2 regions of the Sphingomonas sp. BK069 genome follow, and region 1 is predicted to be linked to the other one. Evidence: riboswitches for the same ligand, from Rfam matches in the RefSeq annotation. Region 1 holds a riboswitch; the other holds the start of a gene.

Evidence for each region. A riboswitch is a leader RNA that binds a small molecule or an ion and turns the genes downstream of it on or off. The one in region 1 is predicted to bind glycine.
Region 2: another riboswitch for glycine. It lies ahead of FHY02_RS01585 (L-serine ammonia-lyase); the one in region 1 lies ahead of gcvT (glycine cleavage system aminomethyltransferase GcvT).

Annotation. Positions count from the first base shown of each region.
Region 1 covers NZ_JACHZH010000001.1:1,589,529-1,604,335, reverse strand. Annotated here, with positions in the region: gene nusA (transcription termination factor NusA) at 1-297, opposite strand, end outside; gene rimP (ribosome maturation protein RimP) at 297-884, opposite strand; gene FHY02_RS07720 (PQQ-dependent sugar dehydrogenase) at 1,164-2,279, shown strand; gene FHY02_RS07715 (MFS transporter) at 2,368-3,570, shown strand; gene FHY02_RS07710 (hypothetical protein) at 3,729-3,992, opposite strand; glycine riboswitch at 4,136-4,238, shown strand; glycine riboswitch at 4,239-4,350, shown strand; gene gcvT (glycine cleavage system aminomethyltransferase GcvT) at 4,403-5,563, shown strand; gene gcvH (glycine cleavage system protein GcvH) at 5,565-5,936, shown strand; gene gcvPA (aminomethyl-transferring glycine dehydrogenase subunit GcvPA) at 6,003-7,361, shown strand; gene gcvPB (aminomethyl-transferring glycine dehydrogenase subunit GcvPB) at 7,358-8,932, shown strand; gene FHY02_RS07685 (hypothetical protein) at 9,013-9,483, shown strand; gene FHY02_RS07680 (DMT family transporter) at 9,515-10,432, opposite strand; gene uraH (hydroxyisourate hydrolase) at 10,560-10,967, shown strand; gene FHY02_RS07670 (aminoacyl--tRNA ligase-related protein) at 11,021-12,553, shown strand; gene FHY02_RS07665 (hypothetical protein) at 12,575-14,239, opposite strand; gene FHY02_RS07660 (response regulator) at 14,264-14,638, opposite strand; gene FHY02_RS07655 (hypothetical protein) at 14,659-14,807, opposite strand, start outside.
Region 2 covers NZ_JACHZH010000001.1:315,116-329,922, reverse strand. Annotated here, with positions in the region: gene ettA (energy-dependent translational throttle protein EttA) at 1-1,167, opposite strand, end outside; gene FHY02_RS01625 (M20/M25/M40 family metallo-hydrolase) at 1,274-2,698, shown strand; gene FHY02_RS01620 (hypothetical protein) at 2,852-3,115, shown strand; gene FHY02_RS01615 (hypothetical protein) at 3,139-3,402, shown strand; tRNA gene FHY02_RS01610 (tRNA-Pro) at 3,515-3,591, shown strand; gene FHY02_RS01605 (hypothetical protein) at 3,779-4,102, opposite strand; gene FHY02_RS01600 (helix-hairpin-helix domain-containing protein) at 4,132-4,338, opposite strand; gene FHY02_RS01595 (Crp/Fnr family transcriptional regulator) at 4,395-5,111, opposite strand; gene FHY02_RS01590 (SOS response-associated peptidase) at 5,294-5,956, shown strand; gene FHY02_RS01585 (L-serine ammonia-lyase) at 5,988-7,367, opposite strand; glycine riboswitch at 7,489-7,575, opposite strand; gene FHY02_RS01580 (LLM class flavin-dependent oxidoreductase) at 7,641-8,657, opposite strand; gene FHY02_RS01575 (biliverdin-producing heme oxygenase) at 8,748-9,350, opposite strand; gene FHY02_RS01570 (NAD(P)/FAD-dependent oxidoreductase) at 9,435-10,688, shown strand; gene FHY02_RS01565 (tetratricopeptide repeat protein) at 10,855-11,205, opposite strand; gene FHY02_RS01560 (hypothetical protein) at 11,612-12,304, shown strand; partial or broken gene FHY02_RS23405 (hypothetical protein) at 12,297-12,356, shown strand; gene FHY02_RS01550 (methyl-accepting chemotaxis protein) at 12,707-13,108, shown strand; gene FHY02_RS01545 (hypothetical protein) at 13,126-13,389, shown strand; gene FHY02_RS01540 (biopolymer transporter ExbD) at 13,496-13,924, opposite strand; gene FHY02_RS01535 (biopolymer transporter ExbD) at 13,949-14,425, opposite strand; gene FHY02_RS01530 (MotA/TolQ/ExbB proton channel family protein) at 14,542-14,807, opposite strand, start outside.

The sequences.
Region 1 (14,807 bases):
ATAGTCCCCGACGCTCGCGCCCGGCTGGAGCTTCTGCGCGCCGGTGACGTCGACCTGCTTGTAGATGTCGTCGACCAGCTCGACCACCTCGACGACGCGCCACAGCCGCAGGTCGCCGTTGTTGGGATCGAGCTTGGCGCGGATGTCCATCTCCTGGCCGTAGCGGGTGCGCGCGGCGCGCTGGATCGCGTCCTCCATCGCCTCGATGACGATTGCCTTGTCGATCATCTTCTCCGACGCGACCGAGTTGGCGATCGCGATCAGCTCGGCACGGTTGGCGGTGACCCCGGTGGCCATCAGTTCGATTCCTCTTCTTCGGTATCGGCGTCCGCGTCCGCGGACATGTCCTCTATCTCTTCGTCGGCGCCCTCCATCGAGAGCGGCACGGTCGCGGCGATCAGCCGGTCGGTGAGCACCAGCTTGGCGTCGGCGATCAGCGCGAAGGGTACGCGCGCCAGCTCGTGCGTGCGCGAGTGGCGGATCGCGATCTGGCCGTCGGCGTCGATCCCTTCCAGATCGCCCTTGAACTGTTTCTGCCCGTCGACCGGCTCGGTGAGCACGATGCGCGCCTCATGGCCCGCCCAGTCGGTGAAGTCCTGCCGGCGCGTCAGCGGCCGGTCGATGCCGGGCGACGATACCTCGAGCCGATACGCGCCCTCGATCGGGTCGCGTCCCTCGGCCTCGAGCTGGTCGAGCATGTCGGACAGCCGGCGCGACAGCTCAGCGCAGTCGTCGATGGTGAGCTGGCGCGTGTCGGGGCGCTCGGCCATCACCTGGAGCGTGCGCTCGTCCCCTTTGCCGAACAGCCGCACGCGCACCAGCGCGAAACCGAGCGCCTGCGCCTCGGGTTCGATCAGTCGGTAGAGGGAGTCGTTGTCGCTCAAGTGCACCTGCCGGACATGCGTTGGTTGCCGCCGCGGAGCGAGCCCCGCAGCCCCTTGCACCTCGCGATGTAAGAGAAAGCAACGCGGATATAGCGGCCTCCCCGCGCGGTCGCAAGCGGCAGGGTGGTGTACGGACAAAATCGCGCGCGCCGACAGCGGCCGCGGCGATCGTGTAACTAAATGTGGCCATGTCGCTCGAGGCTTTCAGCGCACGCGCGCGTCCGGCTAGGCAGGGCCAAGGCCGGGCGACGCTGTCCTCCGGCGCAGGGGAGATACGCCATGATCAGCCGTCGCATCGCCACGACACTCGCCGCCGCGCCGCTGGCCTATGCCGCGCCGACCCTCGCCCAGACGACGCCGCCCTTTACGATCACGCCGGTGGCCGACTTCGACTCGCCTTGGGCGATGACCTTCCTGCCGGACGGCCGCATGCTGGTCACCGAGAGGGCTGGACAGCTGCTGCTGGTCGCCGCCGACGGCGCGACGCGGCGTACGGTCGCGACGCTGCCGGTCAGCGCGGCGGGGCAGGGGGGGCTGATGGACGTGGTGCTCGCCCCCGATTTCGCGCGCAGCCACCGCGTCTATCTGAGTTACTCGGCGGCCGGACAAAGCGGCAAGGGCGTGGTGCTCGCGCGCGGCACGCTCGCGGGGGCGGCGGGGGCGGAGCAGCTGTCCGGTGTCGAGACGCTCTACCGCGCCACCCCGCTGGTGGACGGTGACGGCCATTTCTCGGGCCGGATCGCTTTCTCCCCCGACGGCCAGCATCTGTTCTTCACCGCGGGCGAGCGGCAGAAGTTCACGCCTGCGCAGGACAAGCAGGCGGCGCTCGGCAAGGTGCTGCGGCTCACCCCGGACGGCCGGCCTGCGCCCGGCAACCCGCTCGCGGCGCAGGGCTTCCTCCCCGAGGTGTGGAGCTACGGCCACCGCAACCTGCTCGGCCTCGCGTTCGATCGCGCGGGTCGCCTATGGGAGCAGGAGATGGGCCCCAAGGGCGGCGACGAGGTCAACCTGATCCTGCCGGGACGCAACTACGGGTGGCCGAACGCCTCCAACGGCACGCACTATGACGGCCGCGACATCCCCGATCATCGCGCCGGCGACGGTTATGAGGCGCCCAAGGTGTGGTGGAACCCGTCGATCTCGCCCGGCGGGCTGATGATCTACTCGGGCGGCTTGTTCCCGCAGTGGCGCGGCGACGCCTTCATCGGGGGGCTCTCGTCCAAGTCGCTGCTGCGCGTTCACCTCGACGGCACCTCAGCGGGCAAGGGCGACCAGTGGGACATGGGCGCGCGCATCCGCGAGGTGGAGCAGGGGCCGGACGGGGCGATCTGGGTGCTCGAGGACGGCGGCGAGAAGGGGCAGGGACGCTTGCTGAAGCTGACGCCACCGGCGTGAGCGTCGTCGTGCCGGCGCGCTGATCCCTTGACGCTGCACTGCACAATCGCCAGCTGAGCCGGTACAGCATCGCAACCGGGGAAATAACATGGCGACCGCCGTCGCCGACGTGCGCCACGCGCCCGTCGGGCTGATCCATCTGTCGCTCGCGGTCGGCGGCTTCGCGATCGGCACCACCGAGTTCGCGACGATGAGCCTGCTGCCCGACATGGCGCGGAGCCTGCACGTCGACGCGCCCACCGCGGGCCATGTCATCAGCGCCTATGCGCTGGGCGTGGTGGTCGGCGCGCCGACGCTGGCGGTGCTCGGCGCGCGGATGGCGCGCCGCACGCTGCTGATCGCGCTCATGACGCTGTTCGCGGTAGGCAACCTGCTTTCGGCGTTGGCGCCGAGCTACGCGACGATGATGCTGGCGCGCTTCGTGGCGGGGCTGCCGCACGGCGCCTATTTCGGCATCGCGATGCTGGTCGCCGCTTCGCTGGTGGAGCAGCGCAAGCGCACCCAGGCGGTGGCGCGCGTGATGCTCGGGCTGACCGTGGCGACGATCGTGGGCGTGCCGCTCGCCAACTTTATGGGACAGGTGCTCGGCTGGCGGTCGTGCTTCGTGGTCGTGACGGCGCTCGCGGCGTTGACCGCAACGCTGGTCGCTGCCTTTGCGCCCCGCGACCGCGGCGACCCCGCCGCCAGCCCGCTGCGCGAACTCGGTGCGTTGCGCCGTGCGCAGGTCTGGCTCACGCTCGGCATCGGCGCGATCGGCTTTGGCGGCATGTTCGCGGTCTATACCTATCTTGCCGACACGATGGCGGCGGTGACGCAGGTCGGGCCGCGGCTGGTACCGTTCGCGCTGATGAGCTTCGGCGTGGGCATGACGCTGGGCAACATTGTCGTGCCGCGCTTCGCCGATCGCGCGCTGCTGCCCACCGCGGCGGCGGTGCTGGTGTGGGCGCTTGTCGCGCTGCTGCTGTGGCCGCTGGCGGCGCCGCATCTCTGGTCGGTGCTGCTGGCGATGTTCGCGATCGGCGTGAGCGGCGCGCTCGGCAGTGTGCTCCAGACCCGGCTGATGGACGTGGCGGGCGACGCGCAGGCGCTGGCGGCGGCGCTCAATCACTCGGCGTTCAACACCGCCAACGCGCTGGGGCCGTGGCTCGGCGGGATGGTGATCGCGGCGGGCTATGGCTGGACCTCGACGGGCTATGTCGGGGCGGCGCTGGCGGTGTGTGGGCTGGCGGTGCTGGGCGTGTCGGCGGCGGTGGAGCGATCGTCCGCCAGAAGAACACTGGCCCGCGCTTGACGGCGAGCAGCGACGGATCACCTCCCCCCGTCGCACCTGGCCACTAAGCACCGGGAACGACGGCTTGGCGTCAGTGAGCGCCTGTTGTTGGGCCGGCGTCTCAGCCCAGCGCGGTCAGGTGGCGATCAGATCGCCCGCGGTCGCGTCTGACGCCGTTCTCACATCACGATACCCGGTTTCGCCTCCGCGATCGCGGCGAGCACCATCCGCTCCCACACCGCGACATCGCCCGCCGCCGCCATCGCCGGGCTCGGCGCGCGCAGCGTGTGGAGCACCGCGATCGCGTCGTCGCGATAGTCCTTCCATGTCGCCTCGACCTGCGCAGAGGCCGACTCAGACTGGCCGTGTCCGTTGGCGCTGAGATGCTGACCGGCGAGGACGCGCGCGATGCGGTCGACGGCGGGTGAGGTGGCGGTGTCCATGCGAGTTGCTCCTTCTCCTGTGGTGCAAACGTCTTAGCACGGGCGCGGCTCCGACGCGCGGCGACCGTCGCGCGCCGCGAACGCGATTGACTCGGGCGGCGCTTGCCGTAGAGCGGCGACACGTCGATGCCGGGCGACCGGCATGGGCAGGCGCGGGAGAGTGCGGCGGGCCTTGCAGGCCGGTAGCCGCCGCCGAAGGAGCAACCACCCCGGAATCTCTCAGGCAGCAGGGACCGCGCCGGCCTTCATCGACGCTCTGGAAAGCGGCGGCGCATGTCTCGGGCAGGCGCCTCCCACCGAAGGGGTAACCCGCGCGTGCGCGGGGAAAGCTCTCAGGTCCCGTGACAGAGGGGGAAACGGATCAGGCCGGGTGACCGGCGCGATTCGCCCTCGCACGCACGGACATGATGATGAGCGACTCCGTTCCCCCATCGACCGACCTCCCGAGCGACGACGAGCTCGAGCCGATCGAGATCCTCGCCCTCCCGCTCGACTCCTGGCACCGCCAGCGCGGCGCGCGCATGGTCGAGTTCGCCGGCTACCACATGCCCGTCCAGTATGAGGGCATCATGGCCGAGCATCTGTGGACGCGCGAGCATGCCGGGCTGTTCGACGTCAGCCACATGGGCCAGCTCGGCATCACGGGGTCGAACGTCGCCGCCGCGCTCGAGGCGCTGATGCCCGCGGCGATCAGCGACGCGCCGCTCAACAAGGCGCGCTACTCGCTGCTGCTCGACGACCAGGGCGGCGTGCTCGACGACCTGATGCTGACGCCGCAGGCCGAGGACCGCGTCTACATGGTCGTCAACGGCGCGACCAAATACGACGACGTCGCGCACATGATCGAGCGTCTGCCCGACGAGATCACACTCAACCTGATGGAGGAGCATGCGCTGCTCGCGGTGCAGGGGCCGGAGGCGGTCGCCGCGGTGGCGCGGCTGATCCCCGGCGTCGACGCCATGGTGTTCATGCAGGCGGGCGCGTTCGACTGGCAGGGTCACGAGCTGTGGATCAGCCGCTCGGGCTATACCGGCGAGGACGGCGTCGAGATCTCGGTTCCCGCCGAGGCGGCGGTGGCGCTTGCCGACGCGCTGGTGGCGCAGCCCGAGATCAAGCCGATCGGCCTCGGCGCCCGCGACTCGCTGCGGCTCGAGGCGGGGCTGCCGCTGTACGGCCACGACCTCGATCCCACCACCACGCCGGTGATGGCTGACCTCGGCTTCGCGCTGGCCAAGCGCCGCCGCGAGGCCGCCGACTTCCCCGGCGCCGCGCGCGTGCTCGCCGAGCGTGAGGCGGGACCGGCGCTGCGCCGCGTCGGGCTGCTCGTCGAGGGGCGCCAGCCGGTGCGCGAGGGTGCGACCGTGGTCGACGATGGCGGCGCTACCGTCGGCCGCGTCACCAGCGGCGGCTTCGCGCCGACCGTCGGGGCGCCGATCGCCATGGCCTATGTTCCCGCGGCGCTCGCCGCGCCCGGCACCAGCGTGACGCTGTCGCAGCGCGGCAAGCCGCACCGCGCGACCGTCACCGGGATGCCGTTCGTTCCCCACCGTTACTTCCGAGGAGTGAAGTGAGATGAGCCGATATTTCACCGAGGATCACGAGTGGATCGAGGTCGAGGGCCAGACCGGCACGGTCGGCATCAGCGACTATGCGCAGGGCCAGCTCGGCGACATCGTCTTCGTCGAGGCGCCGGACTCGGGTCGTAGCCTGAGCAAGGGCGACGAGGCGGCGGTGGTCGAGAGCGTCAAGGCCGCGTCGGACGTCTATGCGCCCGTGTCGGGCACGGTGACCGAGGGCAATCCCGCGCTCGCCGACGAGCCGTCGCTGGTCAATTCGGATCCCGAGGGCGAGGGCTGGTTCTTCAAGCTGACGCTCAGCGATCCGAGCGAGCTCGAGGCGCTGATGGACGAGACCGCCTACGCCGCCTTCGTCGCTAAATTGTGATGTGACGCCCCTCCCGCGCGGGAGGGGCGGAACCCCTCCCCGAGGGGAGGCGGGAGAGACCAGACCATGCGCTACCTTCCTCTCACTCCGTCCGACCGCGGCGACATGCTCGCGGTGATCGGCGCCTCCTCGATCGACGACCTGTTCGTCGACGTGCCCGAGTCCGCGCGGCTCGACGGCCCCGTGCGCGACCTGCCGCTCCACGCCAGCGAGCTGGCGGTCGAGCGCCACATGACCGCGCTGGCGCGCAGGAACACCGTCGCGGGCGAGGTGCCCTTCTTCCTCGGCGCCGGCGCCTATCGCCACCACGTGCCGGCCTCGGTCGATCATCTGATCCAGCGCGGCGAGTTCCTCACCGCCTACACGCCCTATCAGCCCGAGATCGCGCAGGGCACGCTGCAGATGCTGTTCGAGTTCCAGACGCAGGTCGCGCGCCTGCTCGGGACCGACGTGGCCAACGCCAGCATGTACGACGGCTCGACCGCCTGCTGGGAGGCGATCGGCATGGCGCGGCGGATCACGCGGCGCGGCAAGGCGCTGCTCTCGTCCGGGCTGCACCCGCATTACGTGTCGGTCGCCAAGACCATGGCGCGCTACACCGGCGACCTGCTCGAGACCGGCGCGCCCGCGCTGACCGCGGAGACCGACGTCGACCAGCTGATCGCTGCGATCGACGCGGACACCTCGTGCGTCGTCGTGCAATATCCCGATATCCTCGGTCGCGTCGCGGACCTGACGCCGCTCGCCGAGGCCTGCCAGGCGAACAAGGCGCTGCTGATCGCGGTGGTGACCGAGCCGGTCGCGCTGGGGGCGCTGCGCGCGCCGGGCGAGATGGGCGCGGACATCGTTGTCGGCGAGGGGCAGTCGCTCGGCGTCGGGCTCCAGTTCGGCGGCCCATACGTCGGGCTGTTCGGTTGCAAGGACAAATATGTCCGCCAGATGCCCGGCCGACTGTGCGGCGAGACCGTCGACGCCGACGGGCGCCGCGGCTTCGTGCTGACGCTCTCGACGCGCGAGCAACATATCCGCCGCGAGAAGGCGACCAGCAACATCTGCACCAACTCGGGCCTGTGTGCGCTGGCCTTCTCGATCCACATGACCCTGCTGGGCGAGGCGGGGCTGCGCCGGCTCGCCGGGATCAACCACGCGACCGCGTGCCGCGCCGCCGACCGGCTCGCGCGCGTGCCCGGCGTGCGCGTGATCAACGACGCCTTCTTCAACGAGTTCACGCTCGACCTCGGGCAGGAAGCGCGGCCGGTGGTGCGCACGCTGGCAGAGCGCGGCGTGCTCGCGGGCGTGTCGCTCGGGCGGCTCTACCCGGGCGAGGCGGCGTTGGAGAACGGCCTGGTGGTGGCGGTGACCGAGACGGTGACCGACGAGGATATCGAGGCGCTGGCGACGGCGCTGACGGAGGTGCTGGCATGACGATCAACCAGAGCGGCTGGAAGCCGACCGCGCCCGCGGGCCGCGGCGACGCGGCGGGTGCGACCTTCACCGGCAACAAGGCGCTGATGCTGGAGGAGCCGCTGATCTTCGAGATCGGCGACGACCAGACGACGGGCGTCGATTTCGCCGCGGGTGACGTGGCGGGCTCGCGGCTGGGTGGCCTGACGCGCAAGGACCCGATCGGGCTGCCGGGCCTGTCAGAGCCCGAGACGGTGCGCCACTATACGCGGCTGAGCCGGCAGAATTACGCGATCGATCTCGGCCTCTTCCCGCTCGGCTCGTGCACGATGAAGCACAATCCGCGGCTCAACGAGAAGATGGCGCGGCTGCCGGGCTTCGCCGACGTCCACCCGCTCCAGCCGATCGACACGGTGCAAGGCGCGCTGGAGGTGATCCACCAGCTCGCCCACTGGCTCGTCACGCTCACCGGCATGCACTCGGTGGCGATGAGCCCCAAGGCGGGCGCGCACGGCGAGCTGTGCGGCATCCTTGCGATCAAGGCGGCGCTGAAGAAGCGCGGCGAGGGGCACCGCAAGGTCATCCTGGTGCCCGAGTCGGCGCACGGCACCAACCCCGCGACCGCGGCCTTCGCCGGCTTCAGCGTGGAGGACATCCCCGCCACCGCCGAGGGGCGCGTCGACACCGCGGCGCTCACGGCGCGGCTCGGCCCGGACGTGGCCGGGGTGATGATCACCAACCCCAACACCTGCGGCCTGTTCGAGCGCGACCTCAAGGCGATCTCGGACGCGGTGCATGCCGCGGGCGGTTACGTCTATTGCGACGGGGCCAATTTCAACGCGATCGTCGGGCGGGTGCGACCGGGCGACCTCGGCGTCGACGCGATGCACATCAACCTGCACAAGACCTTCTCCACCCCGCACGGCGGCGGCGGGCCGGGTTCGGGGCCGGTGGTGTTTTCCGAGGCGCTGACGCCGTTCGCACCGCTGCCGTTCGTCGAGCGCGACGGCGACCAGTTCCGCCTCGTCGAGGAGGAGAATGCGGATGAGCATCACGCCGACAGCTTCGGCCGCATGGTCGCCTTCCACGGCCAGATGGGCATGTTCACGCGCGCGCTGACCTACATCCTCAGCCACGGCGCGGACGGGCTGCGCCAGGTCGCCGAGGACGCGGTGCTCAACGCCAATTACGTGCTGCGCCGGCTGGAGGACACGCTCGACGCGCCGTTCGCCGGCTCGGGTCCGTGCATGCACGAGGCGATCTTCTCGGATCGCGGGATGGCGCCGGGTTTCTCCACGATCGACATCGCCAAGGCGCTGATCGACGAAGGCTATCACCCGATGACCATGTACTTCCCGCTGGTCGTCCACGGCGCCATGCTGGTGGAGCCGACCGAGACCGAGAGCAAGGCGGCGCTCGACCAGTTCATCGGCGCGCTGCGCTCGGTGGCGGAGCGCGCCAAGGCGGGCGACGAGTCGCTCAAGACCGCACCGCATTTCGCCCCGCGCGCGCGGCTCGACGAGACGCTGGCGGCGCGCAAGCCGGTGCTGGTGTGGAAGCCGAAGTTGGCGGAGGCGCAGGCGGCGGAGTAGCAGGCAGACCGGCGAGCGTACCCGCGGTCTTTGGCGGCGACGTTGGCGCATGCTGCGCCACGTCGTTGCTACAATGAAGGATGAGGATCTCGATCGATTGGCGGGAGCTGGCGGCGCAAGGGCTTGCCTATCTGCTGGGCTGTCTGTCCTGGGTGACCGCGGCAGAACCCTCCAAGACACTCGATCTGCTCCGACGCGATCTCGCGGCCATGGCGCGCGGAGAGCCGCTGACCTCCGCGAACACCGTCGCGCCTTGGCGTGGGATATGGGCCGCCGCGTCGGGTGCGTGGGACCCGATAGCGCTCATCATCTGCTTCTTACTGGCGCTTCTGCTGGTGGAAGGCGCGCGCAAGCGCAGACGCGATTACCTCTGCTGCGGCGCCTTCGTCGGTCTGACGCTGGCCGGGCCGGCGATGTTCGTGCTCTCGCCGGCAAGCCAAGGGATGTTCCTGTGCGTGCCGGGCGCGGTCGCCGTCGCGATCGCGGCCGTCACATGGCGCCTGATCATCTCTCCGGATCGATCCGGACCGGCGCGTCTCAGGCGCGGGTGACGCCGCTTCTCGTCCGAACCGACGTCGTCGCTCAGCCAATCCCCTGCGCCGTCGCCTGCCGCGTCTCCTCACGGCGGCGGACATGCTCGCGCCACACGATATACAGCCCCGCCGCGACGATCACCGGCGCGCCGACCCAGGTCGCTCGGTCGGGGAGGTGGTCGAACACCAGCCAACCGAGCAACGTCGCCCATAGCAGGGACGTATAATCCATCGGCACGACCGCGGAGACTGGCCCCAAGGTGAGCGAACTCGTCATCGCCACCTGCGCTGCGCCGCCGAACAGGCCGCACGACAGCAGCACAACCCATAGCCACGTTGTGTGCGGTTGCGCCCAGATCGCGTAGGCGATCCCGAGCGGCACCAGCGAGAGCGTCGAGAACCAGAAGACGGTGGTGAGCGGTCTCTCGGTGCGCCCGATCGTGCGCAGCAGGATCGTCACCACCGCGGTCAGCACCGCCGCGAGCAGCCCGCTCAGCGCGCCGTAAAGCGGGATCTCATGGCCGCCGGGCTGCGCCACGATGACGACGCCAGCGAAGCCGACCGCGACCGCCGCCCAGCGGCGCCATCCGGTCGGCTCCTTCAGCACGAGTGCGCCGAGCACGGTCGCGAAGATCGGCATCGAGAAGCCGATCGTCGTCGCCTCGGCGAGCGGCAGCACCGTCAGCGTGTAGAAGGTGAAGGCCATCGAGATGAGCCCCACGGTCGCGCGCGCGAGATGCGCCCCGAACCGTTGCGTCGGCAGCGTCGCGAACCCGGGCCCGACGCCCACCACCGCGGTGACGAGCAGCGCCGCGCCGCACTGACGCCAGAAGAGGATCTCGGCGAGATGCGCGCCGCCCGCCTCAGCCAGCTTGATGCAGGTGTTCATTAGCGCGAACAGCGCCACCGAGGTGAGCCGCAGCGCGACGGCGAGCAGGATGCGATCGGATGCCACGCGCGGCGCCATAGCGGCTTTCGGTGCGCGTTGGTGACGTAAGTGCGACGCCTCGCCGACGGAACGACCTCGGAACGAAGCGATGCCTCGCGAGCTACCGGTATGTTGCTCCACGTCAGGCAGAACACCTATGCTCTCGATGCGTCATATCGGATCCTTCGCCGTGATCGTCACGGTGCCGCTCACGCTCGCGGCGGCGCCGGCGCGCGCCGCCGAGGTGTCGACTCATGTGCTCGATCTGGCGCGCGGGACAGGAGGGAGGGGCGTGCCGGTGAGCCTCGAACGCCGGTCGGCGGCCGGTCGCTGGGAGCGCGTCGGCGAGGCGAACACCGACGCGGACGGGCGCGTGCGGCGGATCGGCGATCCCGCGACGATCGGGGTCGGCATCTACCGACTCACGTTCGACATGGCGCGCTACCCCGACGAAGCGGCCAAGCCGTTCTTCCCCGAGATCACGCTCACCTTCAGCGTGACGGACGCCGCCGCGCACTATCACGTGCCGGTCGCCGTGAGTCCCTATGGCTACTCGACCTATCGCGGCAGCTGAGCCCCGCGACGCGGCGGTTTACGCGCGCCCGGCTTCGCGTGTACGGGCGCGCGATGATCAAGCATGCTCTCCCCGTCACGCGCGAGGCCGACTTCGCCGCCTGGTACCAGTCCGTCATCGCCGAGGCCGATATGGCGGAGGAATCGGGCGTGCGCGGCTGCATGGTGATCCGGCCATGGGGCTATGGCATCTGGGAGCGCATCCAGCGCCTGCTCGACGATCGCATCAAGGCGACCGGGCACGAGAATTGCTATTTCCCCGTCTTCATCCCGCTCTCCTATTTCGAGCAGGAGGCCGCGCACGTCGAGGGCTTCGCCAAGGAGATGGCGGTGGTCACCCACCATCGCCTGATCGCCGACGGCAAGGGCGGGCTGGTGCCCGATCCCGAGGCCAAGCTGGAGGAACCGTTGGTGGTCCGCCCCACCTCGGAAACGGTGATCGGCCACGCCTTCGCGCGCTGGGTGCAGTCGTGGCGCGACCTGCCGGTGCTAATCAACCAATGGGCCAATGTCGTCCGCTGGGAGATGCGCACGCGCATGTTCCTGCGCACCGCCGAGTTCCTGTGGCAGGAGGGGCATACCGCCCACGCCTCGGCAGAGGAGGCGCGCGAGGAGACGCTGCGGATGCTCGAGGTGTACCGCGACTTCGCCGAGAGCGACCTCGCGCTGCCGGTGGTCGCGGGCGAGAAGCCCGAGAATGAGCGCTTCCCCGGCGCGGTGGCGACCTACTCGATCGAGGCGATGATGCAGGACGGCAAGGCGCTCCAGGCGGGCACCTCGCACTTCCTCGGCACCAATTTCGCCAGCGCCCAGAACATCCGCTTTCAGAACAACGCGGGCGAGCTCGAACTCGCCAACACCACCAGCTGGGGCGTGTCGACGCGCACCATCGGCGCGCTGATCATGGTCCACGGCGACGACGACGGGATGCGCGTGCCGCCGCGGGTCGCGCCGTGGCAGGTGGTGATCGTGCCGATGCTGCGCGACACGCCCGAGGACGAGGCGCTGGTCACCTATTGCCGCGAGCTGCAGCAGGCGCTGGCGCGGCAGAGCGCGCTGGGCGAGCCGCTGCGCGCGCTGCTCGATCTCAAGCCGGTGAAGTCGACCACCAAGCGCTGGGGCTGGGTGAAGAAGGGCGCGCCGCTGGTGATCGAGGTGGGCGGGCGCGACATGGCGGCGGGCAATGTCTCGCTGATCCGCCGCGACCGGCTGTACCGTGCCGACGGCAAGCTCGACAGCGTGGCGATGCCGCGCGACGCGCTCGTCGCCGAGGCGCCCGCGTTGCTCGAGGCGATCCAGCAGGCGCTGTACGACGAGGCCGCGGCGCGGCTGCGCGCGGGGATCACCGCGGCGGCCGACTGGGCCGCGGTGGCGGCGCATTTCGCGCCCGAGGCGCGCAACCCGGGCTGGCTCGAGGTGCAATGGGCACGTCCGACCGGCGCCGCGCTCGACGCGGTGGTGGAGAAGCTCAAGGCGCTCAAGCTGACGCTGCGCAACGCCCCGAGCGATCAGGCGCCGGCGGACGGCACCTGCGTCTTCACCGACGCGCCGGCAGTGGAACGCGTGCTGGTCGGCCGCGCCTATTGAGCGCGGCGGCACCGGCGCCGTTTAGAACAGCCCGTCCTCTTCCTCCGACTCCGCGGTGAGCAGCGCCATGCCGGGCAGCAGGAACCCGGCATGGACGTCGCGCTCGGCCGTCATGGTGTAAGTCGCGGCGACCTGGTCGAGCAGCGCGCGCAGCGCCGCGTCGCCCACACCGGGCAGCGTGTCGGCGACACGGACACCCTGCGCGCCAAGCTGCTCGCCGATCGCGGCGACCTCGCTGGCGAGCGCGAGCGGACGCTCCAGCACCGCATTGGCAGCCTGCAGCTCGGCGATGAGCGCGCGCGCCTCGCCTTCGCCGTCGCGAATGCCGCGTTCGCTGGTCACATGGCCGTCGCGGATCACCTCGGCGGCGAGCGCCAGCCGGTGGCCGGTGGCGCCACCGCGCGAGCGATGCGACGCCGCGATCGTCGCGCCGCTCGCGTACATCGCCGCCATCGCGGCGGTGGCGCGGTCCAGCTGTGTCGCGCAGGTCCCCACCTCGACCGCTACCACCGCCACCGCACGCCCCATCACGCCGAAGCGACGACACAGCAGCCGGGTGTTCACCGCCATGTCGCCGACGTCGCGGCGGATCAGGCGCAAGCCGTCGCAGCGCTGTGCCAGGCCATCGAGCGAGTCGGTGGTCAGCCGCACTAGCGCGTCGGTGTCGCGATCGGCGTCGTGCAGCTGCTCGGTCAGGGCGCTCACCGCCGCGACGTCGCGATCGAGCTCGCCCAAGGGGTCGCCGCCGTCGCCCTCGGCCATCGCCGTGATCAGCGTGAGCAGTCGCTCGGTCTCGTCGCCGATCGCGCGCAGCGCCTCGACCAGCTGCGCCGCGCCGGTGGCGAAGTCGGCCGCCAGCGCGTGGGTCTGTGCCGCGGCGAGCGCGCGCAGATGGGCGCCCACGGCGGTGTCGCCGTCGCGCTCGGCGGCGTCGGCGTAGGCCAGGGTCGCCACGACATGCTCGATCCGCTGCCGCGTGCTGTCGCCGACCTGGAGCGCGTTGAGCGCCGAGCCGACCCGCCTCGCCACGGTGCGCGCCGCCGCGGCGAGCTCGGCCGCGCCGTGGCGCAGCGTCTCGCGGTAGCGGTCCAGCGCCGCGGCGTCATGCTCGAGCCGGTCGGGCACCTCGGGCACCACCTTCGCGCCCTCGGCGCGCAGCCGCGTGTAGGCGGCGCTGCCGCGCGTGATCCCGGCGGCGAGCGTGCTCAGCTCGGCGAGGATGTGCGCGATATGCTGCTCGCCCTGCTGCAAGCGGTGCAACATGCCGTCCACGAAATCGACGAACACCGCCTCGCCCGAGGCCGCGATCTTGATGTTGGGGCCGTAGATCTCGAGCAGCCGCAGCGTGTCGCGCATCTCCAGCACGCGCGCGCGGATCACGTCGAGCTGGATCGCGATCGCGCCCAGCTCGGCGTCGCGCTCGGCCTGCGCCGCGGGCAGGGTGGTGAGCCGCTGCGCGACCGCGCGCAGATCGGCGACCGACTCGGTCGCCGCGGCGGCATCGATCGCGTGGGTCACGCCGTCGAGCGCGCCGATCACGCGCTGCACCGCGCCGACCGCGCTCGCGAGCGTACGGCCGACCTCGACGAAATGGCGGTCGAGCTCGGCCGCCAGCGCCGCCAGCACGGCGGCGGGCACCGTCGTTTCGGCCTGCTGTCCGGTGTCCAGCGCTACCATGTGCGGCATCGCGTCACTCCTCCCGGCGCGGGCTCAGGCCGAGGGCACCAGCTTCCGGACGATCTTGAGCAATGCATCGGCCTCGACCGGCTTGGTGAGCCAGCCGGTCGCACCCGCTGCCTTGGCGACGTTGCGCATGTCCTGCGCCGATTCGGTGGTGAGCAGGACGATGGGCGTGAAGCTCAGGCCGGGCAGCTGGCGCGCGACGCGGACCAGGTCGATCCCGCTCAGCGATCCCATGTTCAGATCGGTCAGGATCATCGCCGGCTTGAGTCCGCCGCTGAGCAGCTCGAGCGCCTGCTCGCCGCTCTCGGCCTTGTGCACCGTGAGGCTGGTCTCGCCGAGCATGATCTCGACGCTCATCAGCATCGAGGGGGAATCGTCGACGATCAGGATCGAATCAGACATGGTAGCTCCGTGTGACTCCGTCAGTGGTCGGTGGATGCCGGCGCGGGCGCGGCGGTGAGGAAGGGCAGCAGCGGCGCCAGCGCGGGCGACGGCGTGCCGTGCAGCGGTGGGCGGAACGCGAGCAGCACCTGGACCAGCGCGCTGTGCATGCCGGTGCAGTGCACCAGCG
Region 2 (14,807 bases), 1.3 Mb from region 1:
GGTCGAGCCGACCTCGATCGTGCCCGCGTCGGGCTGCTCCTGGCCGGTGATCAGCTTGAACAGCGTCGACTTGCCGGCGCCGTTCGGCCCGATCACACCGACGATCCCGCCCGGCGGGAGCATGAAGTCGAGGTTCTCGAACAGCAATTTGTCGCCGTACGACTTGGTCAGCCCCTTGGCCTCGATCACCTTGCCGCCGAGCCGCTCGGGCAGCTGGATCAGGATCTGCGCCTTGCCGGCGACACGATTCTCCTGCTTCGCCATCAGCTCGTCGAAGGCGCGGATGCGTGCCTTGCTCTTGGTCTGGCGCGCCTTGGGGGTCTGGCGCATCCACGCCAGCTCGTCGGCGATCGCCTTCTGCTTGCCCGCCTCCTCGCGCTCCTCCTGCTCGAGACGCTTGGCCTTCTTCTCGAGATAGCCCGAGTAGTTGCTCTCATAGGTGTAGTAGCGGCCGCGATCGAGCTCGAGCACCCAGTTGACGACATTGTCGAGAAAGTAGCGGTCGTGGGTGACGAGGATGACGTTGCCGGCATATTCCTTGAGGAAGTTCTCGAGCCACGACACGCTCTCCGCGTCGAGGTGGTTGGTCGGCTCGTCGAGCAGCAGGATGTCGGGCTTCTCCAGCAGCAGCCGGCAGAGCGCGACGCGACGGCGCTCGCCGCCCGACAGCTTGGTGACGTCGGCGTCGCCCGGCGGGCAGCGCAGCGCCTCCATCGCGACCTCGAGCTGGTTGTCGAGCGTCCAGCCGTCGACCGCGTCGATCTTGCCCTGGAGCTCGCCCATTTCTTCCATCAGCGCGTCGAAGTCGGTGTCGTCCTTGGGATCGCCCATCTCGGCGGAGATCGCGTTGAAGCGATCGACCAGGTCCGCGATCGGGCGCACGCCGTCCTTGACGTTGCCGATCACGTCCTTGGTGGGATCGAGCTGCGGCTCCTGCGCGAGATAGCCCACGCGCACGCCCTCGGCGGCCCATGCCTCGCCGGTGAAGTCCGGGTCCATTCCCGCCATGATCTTCATCAGCGTCGACTTGCCGGCGCCGTTGGGGCCGATGATCGCGATCTTCGCCGAGGGGATGAACTGCAGGTGGATGTTGTTGAGCACGGGCTTGTTCGCGCCCGGGAAGGTCTTGGTCAGACCCTTCATGACATAGGTGTACTGGACGGCCATCTGGCGCGCTGCTCCATGGGCTGGGTACGACGGAAATGCGGTGGCGCGCATGTAAGCGCGCCGGCGTGCGTTGGCAAATTGGCAACGCTTGATTACGCCGCTGCGGATGAACCGCTCCCCGCTCCGGATCGCCGCGCTCGCCACCAGCGCCCTCGCCACCCTGGTCGCGCTCGCCGCGCCCGCCGCCGCGCAGCACGCGGTACCGCGCGCGCCCGCCGCGGTGGCGCCCGAGGTGGCAGCGCTGCGCGACGCCGCGCTGAAGGACGAGCTCGCCTATGAGCTGGTCGAGGGGCTGACGACCGAGATCGGCCAGCGCCTCGCCGCCACCGACGCCGAGGCGCGCGCGCGCGACTGGGCGGTGAAGAAGCTGACCGCGCTGGGTTTCAGCAACGTCCGCGCCGAGCCCTTCACCATGCCGCTGTGGCTGCGCGGCGAGGAAGAGGCCGAGATCGTCACGCCGTTCCCGCAGAAGCTGAAGCTGGTCGCGCTCGGCCACTCCGCCGCGACCCCGCCCAAGGGGATCACCGCCGAGCTGGTCGTGTTCTCGACCTATGGTGACCTTGTGGCCGCGCCGGCGGGCTTGCTCACGGGTAAGATCGCCTATGTCGGCAACAGCATGCAGCCGACGCAGGACGGCTCGGGCTACGGCGCCAACGGCGTCACGCGCTTCAACGGCCCCGGCGTCGCGGCGAGCAAGGGCGCGGCGGCGATCGTGATCCGCTCGATCGGCACCGACACCCACCGCTTGCCGCATACCGGCACGACCGACTTTCCCGACGGCGTGAAGCCGATCCCCGCCGCCGCGCTGTCGGTGCCCGACGCCACGCTGATCGAGCGCATGGCCAAGCGCGGCCAGCCGATCCGGATGCACCTGCTGCTCACCCCGCGCTCGCCCGGCCCGAGCCAGTCGGGCAACGTCATCGCCGAGGTGCCCGGCACCGACCCCAATGCGGGCGTGGTGCTGGTCGGCGGCCATCTCGACAGCTGGGACCTCGCCACCGGCGCGATCGACGACGCCAGTGGCGTGGCGATCACCGCCGCCGCGGCCAAGCGGATCCTCGACAGCGGCCATCGCCCGCGGCGCACGATCCGAGTCGTCTGGTTCGGCGCGGAGGAAGTCGGCGGCCTCGGCGGCGCGGCTTATGCCGAGCGCCATGGCAAGGAGCGCCACGCGATCGCGGCGGAGAGCGACTTCGGCGCCGACCGCGTGTGGCGCTTCGAGACCTCGTTGCCGGAGAGCGCCGCGGCGGTCGGCGACCGGCTCGCCAGCGCGCTCTCGCCGCTCGGCATCGTGCGTGGCGCGGGCAAGGCGGGCGACGGCACCGACATCGCCGCGACGATCGCCACGGGCGTCGCCGGAGTCGACCTCAACCAATCGGGCCTGCGCTATTTCGACACGCACCACACGCCCGACGACACGCTCGAGCGGGTCGATCCCGAGCAGCTGCGGCAGAATGTCGCGGCCTGGACGACGATGCTCGCCGTCGTCGCCGACGCGCCGGAGGAGATCGGGCCGGTGCCGCGGCCGTGAGCGCGAGGAGCTGCGGCAGGCGTCACCGTTCGTCGCAACCTTTCGGAGAGATGAATTTTGCTTATTGACCCCCCGCGGCGGTAGGGTATGGCGAGCGTTCGCGACGGCGTTGGGGTCGGCCGCGAATGGTTTATGATGCTTGGGAGCATTCAGATGAAGAAGATCCTGCTCGTCGCCGCCGCCGCGTCGCTGATGTCGGTCGCCGCCTGCTCGAAGTCGCCGGAGGCCGCCGCGGTCGAGAACAACGCCGACATGATGGCGGACAACATGGACGCGCTCGCGAGCAACGTCGCCGACATGTCGAACACCACCGCGAACCCGTTCGCCGAGGACAATGCCGAGGCGGTTGCCGAGAACATCCACTCGGCCGCTGACAATGTCCGCGACTCCGGCGAGGACGCCGCGCACAACATGTGATCGACCGGGTCGGGTTCGGGAGGATGAGGCGCTCGCTGCTTCCGCTGCTCGCCGCTGTCGCGCCGCTCGGCGTCACCGCGTGCGACCGCAACCCCGAACCCGCCTCGATCGGGAACAACACCGAGATGATGGCCGACGCGCTCGAGCGTCGCGCCGACAATCTCGAGGCGATGGCCGAGGCCGCCGCCAACGACAGTGCCGCGGCGATGCTCGCCGGTGCTGAGACGAACTTCGGCGACGATGCGGGCAACACCGGCAACGTCGCGGCCGAACCGGCGACGCGCTGAGCGCTGGAGCCGGTGAAGCGTCGGGATCGGCTAGGGGCACCCGCGGGTGCCCCTTCGCTTGTCCGCCCGAGCTTGCGTCGCCGCGCCGCGGCGACTAGGCCGGCAACCGCGTCGGGGAGTGGCGCAGTCTGGTAGCGCGCCTGCTTTGGGAGCAGGATGTCGCAGGTTCGAATCCTGTCTCCCCGACCACAGCCTTATCTCACCGCATCCCTCTCACCGCCGTTCGGCCGATCCGGCAGCGTACCCCCGTCCACCTTGCTGGCACAGCTATGGTGTGAGGACGTGAACCGCGCACGCCGAGCGACGACGACGACCTGTGCCACCCCGTGTGACGTCGTGCCGCGCCGCGCCAGAGGGAGAGTCAGCCGCGCGCATATCACGCCAATACACTCTCGTACCAGCTCGCATAGGGCGTGTTTCGCGCCATGCGTCTGGTGTAATTGGGGGCACCATCGTCCCACCAGAGCGGTCCGCGCTCGCCCAGCGCCACCTTCGCTGCCTGGACGCCTGCGCGTGCCGATCGCAGCGCCTCGCCGTGGCCGGCGCGCAGCGCGACGGCGACCGCGCGGCGTGCCGTCATCAACTCACCCACCAGGCGCTCCCGCTCCTGCTCGGAGAGGCGCGGATCGGAGCGCCGCCACAGCCGCCCTCGCACCACGAGGTAACGATTGTCCGGCGTGACCAGCGTCGAAGTGGGCACGCCGGGACCGCTGGATGTAGGCCCGCGCGTCAGCCGTTACCGACCGTCAACGACGCGCGGCTATCGTCGCACTTGCCGCTCAGCCCGGGAACCTCGTCGAGCTGGCGAAGGTCAGTGAAGCGGCCTCGTTCCTCGCGATAGCGGACGATCTCGAAGCCGTGCCCCCGCAGACCTGGGACCGCGTCCAACTGGTCTGCCGTCGCGGTGTTCACGTCGAGCGTATCTTGCCTGGTCATCAGCCTTCAACGCGGCAGCGCGTTCTTCGATGCGCGCTGCCGCTCGGCCGCAGCGGCTACGCGCGCCGGCGCAGGTGAAGGTAGGTCGGATCATAGCCGCACATCGCGCGCAGCCGCTCGATGTCGTGCACGCGGATCATCTTCCTGGTCACGGAAATGAGGCCCTCGGTACGCATCCGCTGGATGACCCGGTTGGTGTGCACCGTGGTGAGCGCCATGGTGTCGCCGAGCTGCTCCTGCGTGAGCGGGACCTCGAGCGCGTCGCCCGCGTCGAGGCACACTTGCCGCATCCGGTCCCACAACTCGCAGAACAGATGGGCCACGCGGTCGAAGGCGTCGCGTTGGCCGAGGTTGACCAGCCAATGTCGCAGTACCGCCTCGTCCACCAGGGTCGACCACCACAGAGCGCGCGCGATCTTGGGGCAGCAGTCGGTCAGGCGGATGATCGCCTCGCGCGAGATGAAGGCGAGGGTCGCGTCGGTCAACAGCCCGATGCTGTGGTCCATCACGTCTAGGATAAAAACGTGCGGGTCGCACAGATCACCGGGCACGAGGTAGGCGACGATCTGTCGTGACCCGTTCTCGAGCACCTTGTAGCGACACGCCCAGCCGCGCAGCAGCAGGATCACCTGCTCGGGACGATCGCCCTCGCGGATCACGTCGCTGTGGGCGTGGCCGGTCACCGGGGCGCCGAACAGCGCGTCGAGCGCCGCCACGTCGCCGTCGGCCAGATCGGTGAAGCTGCTCAGCTTCGCCGCGAGCGGATTGAACATGGCGTCTCCCGTCACCTGACGGGATACACCTGGATCAAGGTCGCGCCACAACATGCATCACGGTGTGCGGGCGTGACGCGCGCGCTGCGCCACTCATCGCTTAATCTCGTGCGCCGGCGATGGTGTCCGAAGGCGGCTCAGAGGCGCGAACGTCGAGCTGCCGGGTGGCGAGCGCCCGCGATATGTTGCTGAGATCGTTGCGATCGGGCAGCCTGCCGGCGATGTGCAACCGCTACCGTATGACCGAGGCGCAGATCGCACTGGCAACGCGCTACGGCGTCGCGGTGCCCTTCCCGCCCGACCTCGAAGTGCCGCCGCCCGAGCTCTTCCCTGACCGCCCCGCCTATGTCGTGCGCGAAACCGACGCCGGCCGCGCGCTCGACGCGATGGCCTGGGGCTTCCCGCACCAGGTGCCGGGCAAGCGCATCGACAAGGCAACCGGCAGGCCCGTGCTGCTCACCAAGAAGATCACCAACGTCCGCAACTACACCTCGCCCTTCTGGCGCTCGGCGCTGGCCAACCCGCGGCGGCGCTGCCTGGTGCCCTTCACCGCCTTCAGCGAGTATGGCCAGCACCGCGCAGCGGACGGCAAGCTCCCGCTCCACTGGTTCGACGTGCCGAGCCGCGCGATCGTCAGCTTCGCCGGCGTGTGGCGCCCGACGGAGCAGGGCGCGGTGTTCGCCTTCCTGACGTGCGCACCCAACCCGCTGGTCGCACCGATCCATCCCAAGGCGATGCCGGTGCTGCTCCACGAGGAGGACGAGGAACGCTGGCTCAGCTGTCCGTTCGAGGACGCGGTCGCGCTGGCGCAGCCGTACCCGTCGCAGCTGATGGCGGTGAACTGATCGCGGAGGTCAGCGCGGACTCCGCCCCTTGTCAGCACTCGACCACATTCACGGCCAGACCGCCGAGGCTGGTCTCCTTATACTGGCTGCGCATGTCCTCGCCGGTCTGTCGCATCGTTTCGATCACCGCGTCGAGGCTGACGACGTGACTGCCGTCGCCGCGCAGCGCGAGATAGGCGGCGTTGATCGCCTTGACCGCACCCATCGTGTTGCGCTCGATGCACGGGATCTGGACCAGCCCGGCGATCGGGTCGCAGGTGAGCCCGAGATTGTGCTCCATGCCGATCTCGGCGGCATTCTCCACCTGCCGGTCGGTGCCGCCCAGCACCGCGGCGAGCGCGCCTGCCGCCATCGAGCAGGCGACGCCGACCTCGCCCTGGCACCCCATCTCGGCGGCCGAGATCGAGGCGCGCTTCTTATACAGCATGCCGATCGCCGCGGCGGTGTAGAGGAAGTGACGCGCGCCGGCCCGCGTCGCACCCGGCACGAGTTCTTCGTAGTAGCGCAGCACCGCGGGCAGCACGCCCGCCGCGCCGTTGGTCGGCGCGGTGACGACACGGCCGCCCGCGGCATTCTCCTCGTTCACCGCGATCGCCCACAGGCTGACCCACTCGAACACCGCGGCGGGGCGATCCTCCGGGCCGCACCGCGACAGGGACTCGTGCAGCGCCCGCGCGCGGCGGCGCACCCGCAGCCCGCCCGGCAGCGTGCCTTCCTGCGCGATGCCGCGGTCGATACAGGCGCTCATCGCGTCGCGCACTGAGTCGAGGAAGGCGTCGCTCTCCGCGGGCGAGCGCCATGCCTCCTCGTTGGCGCGGACGAGCGCGCCGATGCTGAGCCGGGTCTCCTCGCAGCGCACCAGCAGCTCGGCGCTCGACGAGAAAGGATGCGCCACCGCGATATTGTGCGCGAGCGGCGGCGCGCCGAGCCGCAGGATCGCGCCCCCGCCGATCGAGAAATAGGTCTCCTCCAGCGTCGCGCCATCGTCATAGGTCGCGGTGAAGCACATGCCGTTGGGGTGCTGCGGCAGGAACGTGCGCGGGTGGAAGACGAGGTCGTCCTCCGCGTCGAACGCGATCGTCCGCGCACCGCCGAGCGAGAGCCGCTTGGTCTCCCGGACCGCGGCGACGATCGCGGGCGCGGTGTCGGGGTCGAGCCGCTCGGGCAACCAGCCCGCCAGCCCGAGCAGCGTCGCCGTGTCGGTGGCGTGGCCGCGCCCGGTCAGCGCGAGCGAGCCGTACAGCGCGCAGCTGACATGACGCGGCGCGCGCTCGCCCGCGATGGCGCGCTCGGCGAAGTCGTGCGCGGCGCGCATCGGCCCGACCGTGTGCGAGCTCGATGGGCCAACGCCGATCGTGAACAGCTCGGCCACGCTGATCGGGCGTGTCGCGCCGCGATCGAGCGGCAGCATCTGGGACTCGGTCGGCACGCGCTCTCCCCGACCGCTCGCCGCGGCCCATGCCCCTCTGTCCCTTGTGCCTGAGATCGCTATCCCGTCGGCGGACGCGTCGCCGCGCCTCTCTCCAGATGTTGGCGCCGGCGGGTCCTTTTACCTGAGAGTTTCCGGGGCGGTTGCTCCTTCGGTGCCGGATCTGCCCGGTCTCTCCCACGTCGACGCGCACGCTATCCCGCACCCTGCCGTAACGGTCAAGCCACCGCGGCACGCGCGTCTCGTCGGAGTGGGTCAGCGCCAGCCGAGCGCCGGCGCGACATGAGTCATGATCGCCTCGAGCACGTGCGCGTTATAGTCCACGCCGAGCTGGTTGGGCACGGTGAGCAGCAGCGTGTCCGCCTCGGCGATCGCCTCGTCGGCGCGCAGCTGCTCGACGAGGCGGTCCGGCTCGGCGGCGTAGGAGCGGCCGAACACCGCGCGCATGGCGTCGATCACGCCGACCTGATCGTCGCCGCCGGCCTGGCCGAAATAGGCGCGGTCCCAATCGTCGACGAGCGCGAAGATCGAGCGCGACACCGAGACGCGCGGCGCCCAGTCGTGTCCCGCCTCGGCCCAGGCCGCGCGATAGGCGCGAATCTGGCGCGCCTGCTGGACATGGAACGGCTCGCCGCTCTCGTCCTTCTTCAGCGTCGAACTCTGCAGGTTCATCCCCTGCCGCGCCGCCCAGACCGCGGTCGAGTCCGACGCCGAGCCCCACCAGATGCGTCGCCGCAGCCCCGCCGGGTGCGGCTCGAGCCGCAGCAGCCCCGGCGGGTTGGGGAACATCGGCCGCGGGTTGGGCTGGGCGAACCCCTCGCCCTTCAGCAGCTCGAGATAGACCTCGGCGTGACGGCGCCCCATGTCGGCGTCACTCTCGCCCTCGCCCGGCGCATAACCGAAGTAGCGCCACCCCTCGATCACCTGCTCGGGCGAGCCGCGGCTGATGCCGAGCTGGAGCCGCCCGCCCGCGATCAGGTCGGCCGCACCCGAATCCTCCGCCATGTAGAATGGGTTCTCGTAGCGCATGTCGATCACGCCGGTGCCGATCTCGATCCGCTTGGTGCGGGCCCCCACGGCAGCGAGCAGCGGGAACGGCGAGGCGAGCTGCCGTGCGAAATGGTGGACGCGATAGTAAGCGCCGTCGACGCCGAGCTGCTCGGCCGCCTCAGCCAGTTCGATCGACTGCAACAGCACGTCGCTGGCCGAGCGCGTCGCCGACTGCGCCGTCGGCGACCAATGGCCGAACGACAGGAAACCGATCTTCTTCATGTGCTACTCCCGCGCCGTCGGCGCCTCGCTACCGGGAGGAGGTGGCGGCGCGGGCGGACGCTGGCAAGCGCGGCGAAACGAAACGGTGCGTTACGGCGCGGCGCGTCGCACCAGCGCGGCGACCGCGTCGAACGCCTCGCGCGCGCCCTCTTCCGCGCGCTCCTCCTCCCCGGCCGACAGGGCGACCGCGTCCACCGCCGCGGTGAAGCTGCGCCAGTGGCGCGCGCGGCCGTCGGCATGGCCGGCGAGGTGGCGCGCGCCGAAGGTTGGCCCGAGGCCCAGCGTCATCGCCGCCTTGAGCAGGATCGCCGCGCCCAGGCTCGACCCCTCGGCGACATAGAGCCAGCCGATCGCGGTGCCGCGGTCCGGCGCGACTTCGGCGGCAAAGCGCGGCGGCGGCGGCGGCGCGAGCGGGACGTGGAGGTCGGCGGCATCCTGCTCCACCGCCGAGAGGCGCGCGCGGGCGGCCAGGTCGGGGATTAGCGCGGCGAGGCTCGGTGCGGCGTAGAGCGGCGCGATCAGCGCGTGGAAGTCGCGGTGGATCGCGAGCAGGCGCGCGTACCGCGAGCGATCGCCGAAAGGGTCGAGCGCCATGATCGTATCATCGAGTCGACGGTGCGCCACGTCGGTGGCGGAGCGGAGGCGCTGCGTGCGCGTCGGGAACGGCTCAGGCGATGCGGGCGATGTCGTCACCCACCGCGGCTAGCACCCGCGTGGTGACGAACGCAACGCGCGCTTGCCACCCGCGCGCTGCATCCCGCATGCGGGACGCCGGCCATGGACGAGGAGGCAGGCGTGGGCGACGGCGAACGGAACGACAGGCAGCGCTATGACGTGGTGATCGTCGGCGCCGGCCACGGCGGCGCGGCGGCCGCCGCGGCGCTGCGCCAGCGCGGCTTCGATGGCACCATCTTGCTGATCGGCGCCGAGCCCGAGCTCCCTTACGAGCGCCCGCCGCTCTCGAAGGAGTATCTGGCCGGTGAGCGCGCGTTCGAACGCATGCTCATCCGTCCTGCCACCTTCTGGCACGAGCGCGACATCACGCTGCTGCTGGGACGGGCGGTGGTCGCGGTCGACGCCTCGGCGCGGCATGTGACCCTCGGGGACGGTCGTGTGATCGACTACCATCGATTGATCTGGGCGGCGGGGGGCAGCGCGCGACGGCTCGCCTGCGAGGGCCACGACCTGGCGGGTGTCCACACCGTCCGCTGCCGCGCCGACGTCGATCGCATGATCGCCGAACTGTCGCGCGTGGAACGAGTCGCGGTGGTCGGCGGCGGCTATGTCGGGCTGGAAGCGGCGGCAGTACTGACCGCGCTGGGCCGCCAGGTCACCGTGATCGAGGCGCGCGAGCGCCTGCTCGCCCGCGTCGCCGGCGCCGCGCTCGCTGACGTCTACGCGGCCGAGCATCGCGCGCACGGAGTCGACGTGCGACTCGGCGCGGAGGTGGAGTCGGTCGTCGCGAGCGACGGTGCGTCAGCGGGCGTGCGCCTCGGCGACGGCGAACGGATCCCGGCGGAGATGGTGATCGTCGGCATCGGCCTGATCCCCGCCGTGGCACCGCTGCTCGCCGCCGGCGCCGAGGGCGGTGACGGCGTGATCGTCGACCCGCTCTGCCGTACCAGCCTCCCCGACGTCTACGCGATCGGCGATGCCGCCGCGCACCGCAACGCCTACGCTGGCGGTGCCCTGGTGCGGCTCGAGTCGGTCCAGAACGCGACCGACCAGGCCGGCACCGTGGCCAAACACCTGACCGGAACCGACGAGCCGTACGCGGCGGTGCCGTGGTTCTGGTCGAACCAATATGACCTGCGGCTTCAGACGGTCGGACTCTCCGCCGGGCACGACGAGGCGATCGTTCGTGGCGCACCGGCGAACCGCCGCTTCAGCGTGATCTATCGCCGCGCCGGCCGGGTGATCGCGCTGGATTGCGTCAATGCGGTGCGCGATTTCGCCCGCGGGAAAGCCCTGGTCAGCGCGGGCGCCCGCATCGATCCAGCGGTATTGGCAGATACCGCGATCCCACTGTGACCGCCTTCGGTACGATCAACCGACCACGATAGGCGAGCGCGCGCTTGCGCCCCTGCTCCGCTGATAGATGCCGTTGTCGTCGCAGAACGCTCGACACACCCGCCGTGACTGTTGCGCACCGGTAACTACTGTAATTTTGCCGCCACGGGCACACGTGAGCAGCGGGTCAGCGCGAGGCGATCGTCGACCCCAGACGTGACAGGCCGCGCTGTGCGAGCGCGTGCGAGGATTGCACGCTGCCATCCGCCAGGTCCATCGCGACAGGCTCCTGATCCAGCACCTGGCCATAGAGCGAGCGCGCCTGCGTGACCCGTCCGGTCCGCGCGTACACGGCGGCGAGATTGAGCATCAGCTCGGGGCGGGTCGGGAAGATCGCGCGCTCCGCGTCGATCGTCTGCTCCGCCTCAGCGAGGCTGCCGGCCGAGATCGCTTGGTAGCCGACCCGGTCCTTGGCGGCCGCGGGTCCGGCCACGAGCGCGACGAGCGTGGCGACGGCGACCCATCCCGAGGTGCGCATGATCCTATCTCCTATGTCCCCGGACAGTTGTCCCGGTTACGTTTTTGTGACAGCATCATGTCACTTTTCTGACAGCCATGCAACGGGATCTGCGCGGGGCGCCCGCCTCTTGTAATCACTGAAATGGGTAAGTGAGCGCGGTGCAAGCTGATCGACCCTCCGTGTCGCGAGTCCAGCTTAACCAAGTAACTAGAGAATGCCCGCCCTTCTTAATTATGTCACAGCCCGGACGCGATACTGAAAGGCAGGTCGCATTTTGATGGAAAATCGAAGTCATCGTTCCATAACGTCATTATCAACATGAGCTTCACAGCCATTTGCCCCAGATCGACCGGAAAGCTAGCGCGCGGAGAAAGAGACCAACCGAACGGACCCGCTCGTGACATTCTCATCCTCATCCACCGGCATGTCCCTTCCCGCAACATCACCGCACGACCGGCATCGAGACAATCTGCTGAAACGCAGCGTCACCGCCCGCCTGCTCACGCCACTCCTCGGCGCGTTGGCGCTGCTGTGGCTCTTGGCCGGCTTCACCTGGTGCGCCGCGCGACAGGTACACGACGTCAACGCTGTCGCCGCGACGACTCAGGACCGTGTGGTCCTTCTCAGTGAAATCCGGTCGCTCAGCCGCTCGCTCCAGCGCGACGCGCTCAACCTCGTCACCGAGGACGAACCGGCCGAGCTGCCGATCATCCTGCGAAAGTTCGCCTCACGATCGCGCACGATGCGGGCCGGCCTCCGGACTCTCCGACACGGCGCCGGCAACACGCTGCCGCCAGGCTATTTCGCCCTCTCCTACCGCGTGCTCGACGCACTTCAGGCGGTGGCGCGGCAGGCGCAGCGCGGCGATCGCCACGGCGCCCTCCGGCGCTTGCATCGCGAGGTTCGGCCCGCCGAGCGCGCTGCGTCCAGGGTCGCCGACGCCGAGATCGAGTCGCTCACCGCCCGCACCGGCACGCTGCGCACCGACGCGGAGGCGGTCGAGCTACGGGCCGGCCGCAGGCTGATCGCGGCAGTCTTGCTGCTCACCGGCTGTGGTTTGGTCGCCGGCCTGATCATCACGCGGCGCAGTGTTATCCTGGCGCTTGAGCATGTATGAGCTCGCTGCGGGGCACGCGCCGGTAACCGTGACAATGCTAGGCCGCTCCGACGAGATCGGCCAGATGGCGCAGTCGTTGGCCGACCTGCAGCGTCAGCTCGCGCTGGCGGAAGCGGCGAAGCGCGAACAGGCGCGCCAGATCGTCGAGCAGATCGGTCGTACACTCGCGTCACTCGCGCACGGCGATCTCAGCGCACGGGTGGATCAGGCCATGGCGGGCGAATTCGCCACGCTTGGCGGCGACCTCAACGTGGCGATGGGGGCGATTGGGGCCGCGCTGGCGACGGTACGCAGCAGCACCGCCGAGCTCGCCACCAGCGCGGACACGCTCCGCGCGGCGTCGGACGATTCTCGCGACGCACGGAGGGACAGGCCGCCTCGCTCGCCACCACCGCCGCAGCCATGCACGAGATCACCCAGACGGTGCAGGAGACCGCCGACATCGCGGGTGTGGCTAACACCATGGTCGCCGATGCACGCGTCGACGCCGAGCAGATGGGCAACACGGTGCGGCGCGCGACCGAAGCGATGATCGCGCTGGAGCAATCATCCGCCGAGATCGGCGAGATCATCAGCGTGATCGACGGCTTCGCGTTTCAGACCAGCCTGCTCGCGCTCAACGCCGGGATCGAGGCCGCACGCGCCGGCGACGCCGGGCTCGGCTTCGCAGTGGTGGCGAGCAAAGTGCGCGCCTTGGCGCAGCGATCCGCCGACGCGGCACATGACGTCAAGGCGCGGATCACCGCGTCGGTCCGCCAGGTCGATACCGGGGTCGGACTCGTCACCAAGCCGGCGACGCGCTAGCGCGGATCAAAGCGCGCGTGATCGAGGCCGCCGAGCTCGTCGCCGCTATCTCGCACGCCGCGCGCGAGCAGTCGATCGGTCTCCAGCAGGTCAATGATGCGGTCGCGCAGATGGATGGCACGACGCAGGACAATGTCGCGGTGGTTGAGGAGGCGACCGCGGCGGTGCGCCGGCTCGACGCGCTGGTACGGACGATGACCGAACAGATCGACCGCTTCTGCCTCGACGAGCCGACGCCGGCGCCGTCGCACGCGCTCACCGCGCTACGCCGCTCGGCGTGACCGTTGGTCCACTCCGCCCGCAGCGCAGGCGCTGACCGCGCCGCGATCAAACAGAAAGGGCGGCCCCGCGGGACCGCCCTGTCGCTTCACCGAACCGGAAACCGACTCAGAATTCCTTGTAGAATTGCTCGTTGCCGACGAAGCCCAGCTTCGTGATGTTCGAGCGCTTGATGTCGGCCAGCGTCTGGTCGACCACCGAATAGCGCGTCGCCGGATCGGGCTGGAACTGCAGCTCGGGCTCCGGGGTCATCGCCGCCGACTGGTCAAGATACTGGCGCAACACCGTCGAGTTCACCGGCGTGCCGTTCCAGGTGACGCTGCCCGCCGCGTCGATCGCGATCTTGTTCTTGACCGGGTCCACCGGGGGCTTGCGCTGGTTGGGATCATTGACCGGGAGGTCGACCTTCACCGCGTGCGTCGGAACCGGGAGGGTGATGATGAACATGATGAGGAGCACGAGCATGACGTCGATCAACGGCGTCGTGTTCATCTCCATCATCGGCTCGCCATCGTCGCGGCCTGCACTCATTGCCATGTCAGCTACTCCTGTCCCTCGGCCTCAGCCGGCCTCGCCGGTCTTCGGCTGCGAGATGAATCCGACCTTCGCGAAGCCGGCCATCTGCATGTTGTAGATCGTTCCGGCCACGCAGCGCCAGTCCGTGTTGACGTCGGCACGCACGTGCGCTTCCGGCAGCTCGAGGTCGGGATTGCCCGGCCCGCCCTGCCGATCGATCTCGGCCTTCAGCTTCGCGACGGCGCGATCGAGCAGCTCCTGGTGGGTCACCGGGGTAACGCCCCAATAGACCTTGCAGGCGCCGTCCGCCGCGGTGACCGACAGCGAGACGTTCTCTGGCTTGGTCGTGGTCGGATCGAACCGGACGTTGGGGAGCGTGATGCCCTTCACCGTCTGGATGGCAACCGGGACCGCGATCAGGAAGATGATGAGGAGCACCAGCATGACGTCCACGAGGGGCGTCGTGTTGATGTCCGACATCGGTTTTTCAGTAGCGGAGTCACCGCCAACGCTCATCGCCATGGATCAGGCTTTCCTATTCCTTCGTTCCGCCTCGCCCCGCTCCGTCGCGGAGCGGCAGAGCGGCGGCCGGTGATCGGCGGGGTCGCACCGAGGGGACCCCGCCTTATACCCTTGCCTTACGGGCGGGTCTGCACGCCACCGGCCTGGCCGGCGGTCGCGGTCGCCGTGGCCGGCTTCACCGGGGCCTTCGCCGGGGTGGTGCCGAGCGACGGGCGCACCGCGCCGTTCGATGCCAGGAAGCCGAGCACGTCGTTCGAGAAGGCCGACAGGTCCTCCGAGATCGACTTGTTGCGGCGCTGCAGCCAGTTGTACGCCAGCACCGCCGGCACGGCGACGACCAGGCCGAGCGCCGTCATGATGAGCGCCTCACCGACCGGACCCG